Regions from separate parts of the Microbacterium sp. 1154 genome, predicted to be linked through region 4. Evidence: predicted binding sites of a transcription regulator. Region 4 holds the regulator's gene; each other region holds the start of a gene.
What was found. The regulator HrcA, encoded in region 4, represses chaperone genes, less so after heat shock. The targets are predictions, from matches to a motif close to TTNGCACTCGNNNNNNNCGAGTGCNAA.

Region 1 (2,199 bases), on a different contig from region 4:
AACTCGCCCTTGCCGTCGGGGGTCGGGCCCGAGGCCCAGCTGCCGTCGCCGGCCTTCTTGCCGTCGCTGAAGTTGATGTACTGGTACGACACGTCGCGGTCCTCCTTGTCGAGGGGGAAGTTGCTCGGCACGGGCAGCTTCTCGTAGCCCTCGGCCTGAAGTTCGGCGGCGGCCGCGGCCCACTGGTTCTGGTGCATCGTGTCGCGGGCCAGCAGGAAGGCCAGAAGGTCCTTCACGCCGTGGTCGTCGGTCTGGTGGTAGAGGCGCGCGACCTGCACGCGGCCCTGCATCTCGGCGTTGGCATTGGCGGTGAAGTCGGCGAGCAGATTGCCGCTCGCGGTGATGAAGCTGCCCTGCCAGGGGTTGCCGTTCGAATCGACCGGGCGCGCTCCGGCACCCGCGACGATGCCGTGCTGGATGTCGGTGCCCCCGATGACGGCCGCCACGGTGGGGTCGTCCTGCACGGCTTCCTCGGTGATGCCGAGGGGCGATTTCTCGAGCAGCTGGGCGATCATGACCGCGAGCATCTCGACGTGACCCATCTCCTCCGCGCCGATGCCGAAGACCAGGTCGCGGTATTTGCCGGGCATGTGCATGTTCCAGGCCTGGAACTGGTACTGCATCGCGACGGAGATCTCGCCGTATTGTCCGCCGAGCACCTCTTGAAGCTTGCGGGCGTAGACCGCATCGGGCTTGTCGGGGGTGGCGGAGTGCTGCAGTTCTTGCCGGTGGAAGTACATGTCTCTCCTCACCGCGCCGGGGGGAAAGGTCGAGTGACCGGTGGCGCGTCGCAGCCACGAAACGCCGGATGACGGGGTTTGTGCGCGGGGGTTGTGAGCGACCCGACGGTGCGCCACAATCGCGCGCTCGGGGCTTGGCACTCTCCCCATGCGAGTGCTAATCTGATCGCAGTTGAGTCGAGTGGACTCAACTCCCCAGAACTCGGGATGCCAGATCCCGACCGATCGAAAAGGAGAACGACCATGGCCACCTACGACCCCTTTCGCGACCTCGACCGCCTCGCGTCGACGCTCCTCGACGCCCGCCGCGGCGGTGGTCCGCGACGGATGCCGATGGACCTCTACCGCGACGGCGACCACTACGTGCTGGCCGCCGACCTGCCCGGCGTAGACCCCGGCTCGGTCGACGTCGACGTCGACGGCCAGCTGCTCACGATCCGCGCCGAGCGCACCCTCGGCTCGGGCGAGGGCGTCAAGTGGATCACCCGCGAGCGCGAGACGGCCTCGTTCGTCCGCCAGCTGAACCTCGGCCAGGGCATCGACACCGACGGCATCAGCGCGTCCTACCGCAACGGTGTGCTCTCGGTCACGATTCCCGTCAGCGAGAAGGCGAAGCCGCGGCGCATCGCCGTCTCGACCGACGAGGGCGACGGCGTCATCGAGGCGCACGAGAGCACCCCGCAGCCCATCGAGCAGTAAGGGCACGTGACACGAGGGGCGGCCCGGCGCGGGTCGCCCCTCGGTGCGCGCGAAGTTGTTGTCAAGGGGCTCGGCTTTCGGCGCGCGACGCCGCACAGTGCCGAGCGTGCCCCCCACCCTGTCCTCGCCCCACCCTCCGCTCCTCGACGACGACGACGTCGCCGCCCTCCCCTTCCGCCCGCGAGGCCCCGTGAGCGCCGCGGTCCTCGCCCACCTGGTGGACGGCACCGCCACCGCCCACACCGCGCTCGCCGACCGCGCGGTCTTGGCATCCGTCGACATCGAGCGTGACGACGACCTGCAGCTCGCCCTGTTCGCCCTATACGCATCGGCGTACGGCGCCTTCCCGGCGTTCCTCGCCGATCTCGAATGGGACCCCTCGCTCATCGCCACCCGCAGGGTGATCGAGACAGCGTTCGAGCGATCGCTGCGGAACTCGGTCACGGTTCCCGAGCTGCCGTCCCCGACAGCGGATGCCGTGGCCCGCGCCCTCTTCGACCTGACCGGCGCGGACGGGGGCCCGAGCCTCTCGCGGTACCTCGCGCGCAAGGCGACCCTCGATCAGGCGCACGAGTTCCTCGTGCAGCGGACCGTCTACACCCTGCGCGAGGCCGACCCGCACTCCTGGGCGATCCCCCGCCTGACCGGGCGGCCGAAGGCGGCGCTCGTCGAGATCCAGTCCGACGAGTACGGCGGCGGTCGCCCCGACCGCGTGCACGCGACCCTGTTCGCCCGAGCCGTTCGCGGCGCGGGGCTCAGC
Region 2 (2,199 bases), on a different contig from region 4:
TCGCGCAGCACGATGACCCCGAGCAGCACCGTCACGATCGGGTTGATGAAATAGCCGAGGCTCGTCTCGATGACGTGGTTGGTGAGAGCGCCGTACAGGTAGGTCTGCCAGTTGATGTAGATGAGCACGCCCGCCAGGGCGGTGAGTCCCATGAGCCGCGGCTGGCGCACGATCGCGAGGAACGGTCGCCACATGCGCAGCACCGTCAACAGCAGCAGGCAGAAGACGAAGGCGAGGATGATGCGCCACGCCACGACCTCGAACGGGCCGGTGGGCTTGAGCTGCAGGAAGTAGATGGGCAGGACGCCCCAGAGCAGGTACGCGCCGAGGGCGTACAACGCCCCGCGGGTGCTCCCGCCGGTCGGAGCGGAAGGAGCAGGGGTCACCGACTCAGCCTAGGGCTCCCTTCGCGCACGGGACCGCCGACGATCGCGCCTTTCCTGCCAGATCGATCGGCGCGGGCGGCGGGTACGACGAAGGCCCCGGATGCCGTGGCATCCGGGGCCTTCGAACGATCTCACTCGATCAGCGGACGACGACCGCCAGGACGTCGCGAGCCGAGAGCACGAGGTACTCGTCGGCGCCGAACTTGACCTCGGTGCCGCCGTACTTGCTGTAGAGCACGCGGTCGCCAACGGCGACGTCGAGGGGGACACGGTTGCCGTTGTCGTCGATGCGGCCGGGGCCGACGGCGACGACTTCGCCCTCCTGCGGCTTCTCTTTGGCGGTGTCGGGGATGACGAGACCACTCGCGGTGGTCTGCTCAGCCTCGACCTGCTTGATGACGATGCGGTCCTCGAGCGGCTTGATGGAAACCGACACGGTCTACCTCTTCTTTCTCGTTACAGAAGACTTGTCAGCACTCACGCGGGGAGAGTGCTAATCCGAGTGTAGGGAAGCGTTGGCACTCACGCAACGCGAGTGCCAACATGAACCCCGCCTAGGCTGAATCGGTGGACATCACCGAGCTGACCGCCCTGCTCACGCCCGACGGCCTGCGCCTGCTCGACGAGGTGGGCGTCCTCGAATCGACGGAGGATGTCGCCCGGACGGTCTCGCGGTTGCGCGCCGCCGGTCACTCCCCCGATCTCGTCTCGGCCGTCGTCGGCCAGGCCCGCCTGCGCGTGCGGGCGGCCGCCAAGTTCGGTCCTTTCGCCGAGCGCATGCTCTTCACGCGTGCCGGCCTCGAGCAGGCCACGCGCCTTCCGATCGCCGCGCGTCACGCCGGCCGCTTCCGCGCCGCGGGGATCGACAACGTGGCCGACCTCGGGTGCGGCATCGGCGGTGACGCCCTCGGGATGGCGGGTCTCGGCATCCGGGTCCACGCCGTCGATGCCGACGAGGTGACCGCCGCGATCGCCGCGTACAACCTCGCCCCCTTCGGGCCCTCGGCGACCGTGCAGCATGCCCGCGCCGAAGACGTGGACCTGAGCGGAGCGGATGCCGTGTGGCTGGATCCCGCGCGACGCACGGCGGGTCATTCCGAGACGCGTCAGGTGTCGTCGGCCGAGTGGTCGCCCGCACTCGAGTGGGTCTTCGCGCTGCTGAAGACGAGGCCGGGCGGCGTGAAGCTCGGTCCCGGCTTCGACAGGACGCAGATTCCCGACGACCTCGAGGCGCAGTGGATCAGCGCCGACGGATCGACCATCGAGCTCGTGCTGTGGGCCGGCGCCCTCGCCCGCGAGGGCGTCCGCCGCGCCGCGCTCGTCGTGCGCGGGAACGACGCCTGGGAGCTCACCGCCCCGTCCGACAGCCCCGATGTCGAGGAACGCGGCCTGGGTGAGTTCGTGCACGAGCCCGACGGCGCCGTGATCCGCGCGCGACTCATCGGCGAGGTCGGACGAGCCCTGGATGCCGGCATGCTCGCGCCCGGGATCGCCTACCTCACCTCGGACACCGCGTTGACGAGCCCGTTCGTCTCGTCGTTCCGCGTGCGCGAGCAACTCCCCACCGACCCGAAGAAGCTCACCCAGGCGTTGCGCGCACGAGGGATCGGGACGTTGGAGATCAAGAAGCGCGGCGTCGACGTCGACCCTGCCGTGCTGCGCAAGAAGCTGTCGCTGCGCGGCGACGCCTCGGCCACCCTCCTCCTCACGCGCGTGGGGTCGAAGCGCCTCGCGCTGCTGGCCGACCGCGTCTGACGAGACCGATCACCCGACGGAGAGCTGCGAGAAGCCCCAGATCAACCAGCCCGCGCTG
Region 3 (2,199 bases), on a different contig from region 4:
CGGATCTGGGTCACGCGACCCTCGATCAGCTCCGACTCACCGGCACCCTCGACGATCGTGGTCTCGTCCTTGGTGATGATGACCTTGCGTGCACGGCCGAGCAGGTCGACGGTCGCGTTCTCGAGCTTGAGGCCCACCTCTTCGGTGATGACCTGGCCGCCGGTGAGGATCGCGATGTCCTGCAGCTGCGCCTTGCGACGGTCGCCGAAGCCGGGAGCCTTGACGGCGACCGACTTGAAGATGCCGCGGATCTTGTTCAGCACCAGGGTCGCGAGAGCTTCGCCCTCGACGTCCTCGGCGATAATGAGGAGCTCCTTGCCCTCCTGGATCACCTTGTCGACGATCGGCAGGAGGTCCTTGATGTTGGAGATCTTCTGGTTGGCGATCAGGATGTACGGGTCTTCGAAGACCGCTTCCTGACGCTCGGGGTCGGTGACGAAGTAGGGGTTGATGTAGCCCTTGTCGAAGCGCATGCCCTCGGTGAGCTCGAGCTCGGTGCCGAAGGTGTTCGACTCCTCGACGGTGACGACGCCTTCCTTGCCCACCTTGTCGATGGCCTCGGCGATGAGCTCGCCGATGGCGGGGTCGGCGGCGGAGATCGACGCGGTGGCGGCGATCTGCTCCTTCGACTCGACCTCCTTGGCGGAAGCCAGCAGCTCGTCGGTGACGGCCTTGACGGCCTTCTCGATGCCCTTCTTGAGCGAGATGGGGTCGGCGCCGGCGGCGACGTTGCGCAGGCCCTCGCGCACGAGCGCCTGGGCGAGAACGGTGGCGGTGGTGGTGCCGTCACCCGCGACGTCGTCGGTCTTCTTGGCGACCTCCTTGACCAGCTCGGCGCCGATCTTCTCGTACGGGTCGTCGAGCTCGATCTCCTTGGCGATCGAGACACCGTCGTTCGTGATCGTGGGGGCGCCCCACTTCTTCTCGAGCACGACGTTGCGACCGCGGGGGCCCAGGGTCACCTTGACGGCGTCGGCGAGAGTGTTGAGGCCGCGCTCGAGACCGCGCCGGGCCTCTTCGTCGAAAGCGATGATCTTTGCCATAAGTGTGTCGTCCCTCCCGGACGGGTGACTTGCAGATTTTGGCACTCGACGAAAGCGAGTGCTAACTCATTCTGGCACTCGCCCCTAGGGAGTGCAAGCGCGCACCGTCCCGGAAACGTCGAACGCCGCGGCATCCGGAACTCGGATGCCGCGGCGTTCTGATCAGCGCTCAGGCCAGTCGCACGGACTCCGCCTGAGGGCCCTTCTGACCGGTGCCGACGGTGAACTCGACGGCCTGTCCCTCCTCGAGGACGCGGAAGCCCGACATCTCGATGCTGGAGTAGTGGACGAAGACGTCCTGCCCGTCATCGACGGTGATGAAGCCGAAACCCTTCTCGGCGTTGAACCATTTGACAGTGCCCTGCGTCATGCGAATCTCCTGTTGCTGAACGACGAGGTCATCGTAAGCACGGGGGATACCGCGGATTCGGGGTTCCGGAGCATTGTTGACGCGCGTGCATCCAAGTTGTTACGCCGCGGAAACACCCGGACCTTCCGCGGTCAGGAGGAGGGCGAAGCGGAGGGCTGGTCGGCCGCGCGGTCGAGGCCGATCACCACGATCAGTCGCTTGACGTCGCTCTCGTCGGCCGGGGTGTTCGGGTCGTCGGTCGGCTGGAGGAAGTCGCTCTGCGCGATCTGCGCCCCACCGATCGTCTGCGCCAGTCCCTCGGCCGCCGCCTCGTCGCTCTCGAGGCGGTAGTAGATCGTCGTGTCGGCGAAGTCCGTGCTGTCGGAGTTGCCGGTCTCGACGCTGTCACCGCTCCAGCCCGCGGCCACGATCTGGTCGCGGACGCTGGCGGCGAGGCCCTCGTCGGGCGTGCCGTTCAGCACGACCACCGAGTACGAGGTGTCGACGACGGCCGGGGTGGTCGGTTCGGCCGAGATGGTGGGGCTGGGTGCGGCGTCGGACCCGAGCGAGATACGACCCGAGACGACGAGCATCGCGAAGATGCCGGCGATGATCAGCACCAGGGTGGCGATGGCCGCCCACAGGAAGACGATCCAGCCGCGCAGCCGCGGCCTCTCGGCTCGGTGAGCCCCGACACGACCGGACTCGGTCGGAAGGTCGTCGAAGCGATCCCGAGGGAAGGTCGATCTGGCCATTGGACGATGCTATCGGTCGCGCCGAGGCGAACCCGTCAACGGGTGGCCGTTC
Region 4 (2,199 bases):
GCGCGCCTCCCTCGAGGCGGCCGTCGCGCTCGAGCCCGATCACATCTCGGCGTACGCGCTGATCGTCGAAGACGGCACGAAGCTCGCCCGTCAGATCCGCTCGGGCGTCGTCGCGATGCCCGACGACGATCTGCAGGCCGACATGTACGAACTCGCGGACGGGCTGCTCGGTTCCGCGGGCTTCGATTGGTACGAGGTGTCGAACTGGTCGCGCGGGGTCTCCCACCGCTCGCGACACAACCTCGCCTACTGGCGTGGAACCGACTGGTGGGGTTTCGGGCCGGGCGCACACAGTCATGTCGGCGGGCTGCGCTGGTGGAACGTCAAACACCCCGCCGCCTACGCGCAGCGCCTGGCCGCACGCGAGTCCCCGGCCGCGGCGCGGGAGCGCCCCGACGAGACCGCGCGCCGACTGGAATCGGTGCTGCTGCGCAGTCGCATCCGCGAGGGGCTGGCGGTGTCGGAGATCCTCGGCGAAGGGCGCAAGGCCGTGGCATCCCTCATCGCCGACGGTCTGATCGAGGGCCGGGATGCCGTGCGGGGGCGCATCGTGCTGACCCTGCGCGGACGCCTGCTGGCGGACGCCGTCGTGCGCGCCCTCACGGTCTGATCCGCGAGCCCCCGGCACCCTTTCGGGCCGATCCCGTAGAATTGGCACTCCGCAGATGCGAGTGCCAGACGGGAGGAGCAGCTCATGGTGTCGGAACGAGGCCTGCAGGTGCTTCGCGCGATCGTCCAGGACTACGTCGACACGCGCGAGCCCGTCGGCAGCAAAGCCATCGTCGACCGCCACGCCTTCGGGGTGTCGGCGGCGACCATCCGCAACGACATGGCGCTGCTCGAAGACGAAGAGCTCATCGTCGCGCCGCACACCTCGTCGGGGCGCGTTCCCACCGACAAGGGCTACCGCGTCTTCGTCGACCACCTCGCCGAACTCCGCCCGCTCTCGGGCGCCCAGCGAAGCGCGATCACCTCGTTCCTCGATGAAGCGGGCGATCTCGACGACCTGCTCGCCCGCACCGTCCGCGCGCTCACACAGCTGACCGGGCAGGTCGCGATCGTGCAGTACCCCTCGTTCGCGCGCGCCCACGTGACCCACGTCGAGCTCGTCGCCCTCGGCGGACCGCGCGTTCTCGTCATCCTCGTCACCGACACCGGACGCGTGTCGCAGCGCATCGCTCTCGTTCCCGCCGAACCGGGCGAGACGGACATCGTCCAGCTTCGTGCTCGCGTGGGTGCGGTGCTGGTCGGGCGAAGCGTGGCCGACAGCTCCCACCACGTGCAGACGGTTCTCGCCGACGGCCCGCGACCCGGGGTCGCCCTCGACGCGATTGCCGACGCGGTGCTGCGCATCGTCGGCGAGGAGCTCGAAGGGTTCCGCCAGGACCGAATGGTCATGGCGGGTGCGGCGACCCTCGCCAAGCGGGAATCCGACTTCCGCGGCAGCATCTATCCGCTGCTCGAGGCCATCGAAGAGCAGGTGACGCTTCTGCGTCTCATGAGCGAGATGGTGGCCGACGACAAGGGTTTGTCGGCCAGCATCGGCCGCGAGAACGAGCCGTTCGGTCTCGTCGAGGCCTCCGTGCTCGCGAGCCGGTACGACGGCTCCACCGGCGGGGCCCGGGTGGGCCTGCTCGGCCCCACCCGTATGGACTACTCCTCCAACCTCGCGGCGGTCCGTGCCGTCGCGCACTATCTGACCCGGATGCTCGAAGACGACGACACGTCTCGTTGACGACGAGCACTTCGAGCACCCCCACCCCGAGAACGACCCCGCGTGAGCGGACAGGAAGGCGACTGTGGCTGACCACTACGAGGTCCTGGGCGTCGAACGCGATGCCAGCCCCGAAGACATCAAGAAGGCGTACCGCCGTCTGGCGCGCCAGCTGCACCCCGATGTGAACCCGGGAGAAGACGCCTCCGAGCGCTTCAAGCTCGTCACCCACGCCTACGACGTGCTGAGCGACCCTGAGCAGCGACGTCGCTACGACATGGGCGGCGATCAGAGCCCCTTCGGCGGCGGGGGAGCGGCCGGCTTCGGCGGCTTCAGCGACATCTTCGAGACGTTCTTCGGCGGGGGCGGTCAGGGCGGCGGCGGACGAGGGCCCCGTCCGCGCTCGCGTCGGGAGCGCGGACAGGACGCTCTCGTACGCGTCACTCTCGACCTGGGCGACGTCGTCTTCGGCACCCACCGCGACC

Region 1: the regulator HrcA is predicted to act here: its motif matches at 875-901, upstream of J2X55_RS12910 (Hsp20/alpha crystallin family protein).
Region 2: the regulator HrcA is predicted to act here: its motif matches at 902-928, upstream of groES (co-chaperone GroES).
Region 3: the regulator HrcA is predicted to act here: its motif matches at 1,082-1,108, upstream of groL (chaperonin GroEL).

The regions. Positions count from the first base shown of each region.
Region 1 covers NZ_JAVDSN010000003.1:250,520-252,718, forward strand. The annotation lists gene J2X55_RS12905 (manganese catalase family protein) at 1-740, opposite strand, end outside; gene J2X55_RS12910 (Hsp20/alpha crystallin family protein) at 984-1,439, shown strand; gene J2X55_RS12915 (iron-containing redox enzyme family protein) at 1,630-2,199, shown strand, end outside.
Region 2 covers NZ_JAVDSN010000001.1:1,181,483-1,183,681, reverse strand. The annotation lists gene rarD (EamA family transporter RarD) at 1-386, opposite strand, end outside; gene groES (co-chaperone GroES) at 526-822, opposite strand; gene J2X55_RS05505 (class I SAM-dependent methyltransferase) at 954-2,141, shown strand; gene J2X55_RS05500 (hypothetical protein) at 2,151-2,199, opposite strand, start outside.
Region 3 covers NZ_JAVDSN010000003.1:28,829-31,027, forward strand. The annotation lists gene groL (chaperonin GroEL) at 1-1,043, opposite strand, end outside; gene J2X55_RS11740 (cold-shock protein) at 1,213-1,413, opposite strand; gene J2X55_RS11745 (LytR C-terminal domain-containing protein) at 1,545-2,147, opposite strand; gene J2X55_RS11750 (DUF3263 domain-containing protein) at 2,183-2,199, opposite strand, start outside.
Region 4 covers NZ_JAVDSN010000002.1:30,866-33,064, reverse strand. The annotation lists gene hemW (radical SAM family heme chaperone HemW) at 1-610, shown strand, start outside; gene hrcA (heat-inducible transcriptional repressor HrcA) at 695-1,735, shown strand; gene dnaJ (molecular chaperone DnaJ) at 1,800-2,199, shown strand, end outside.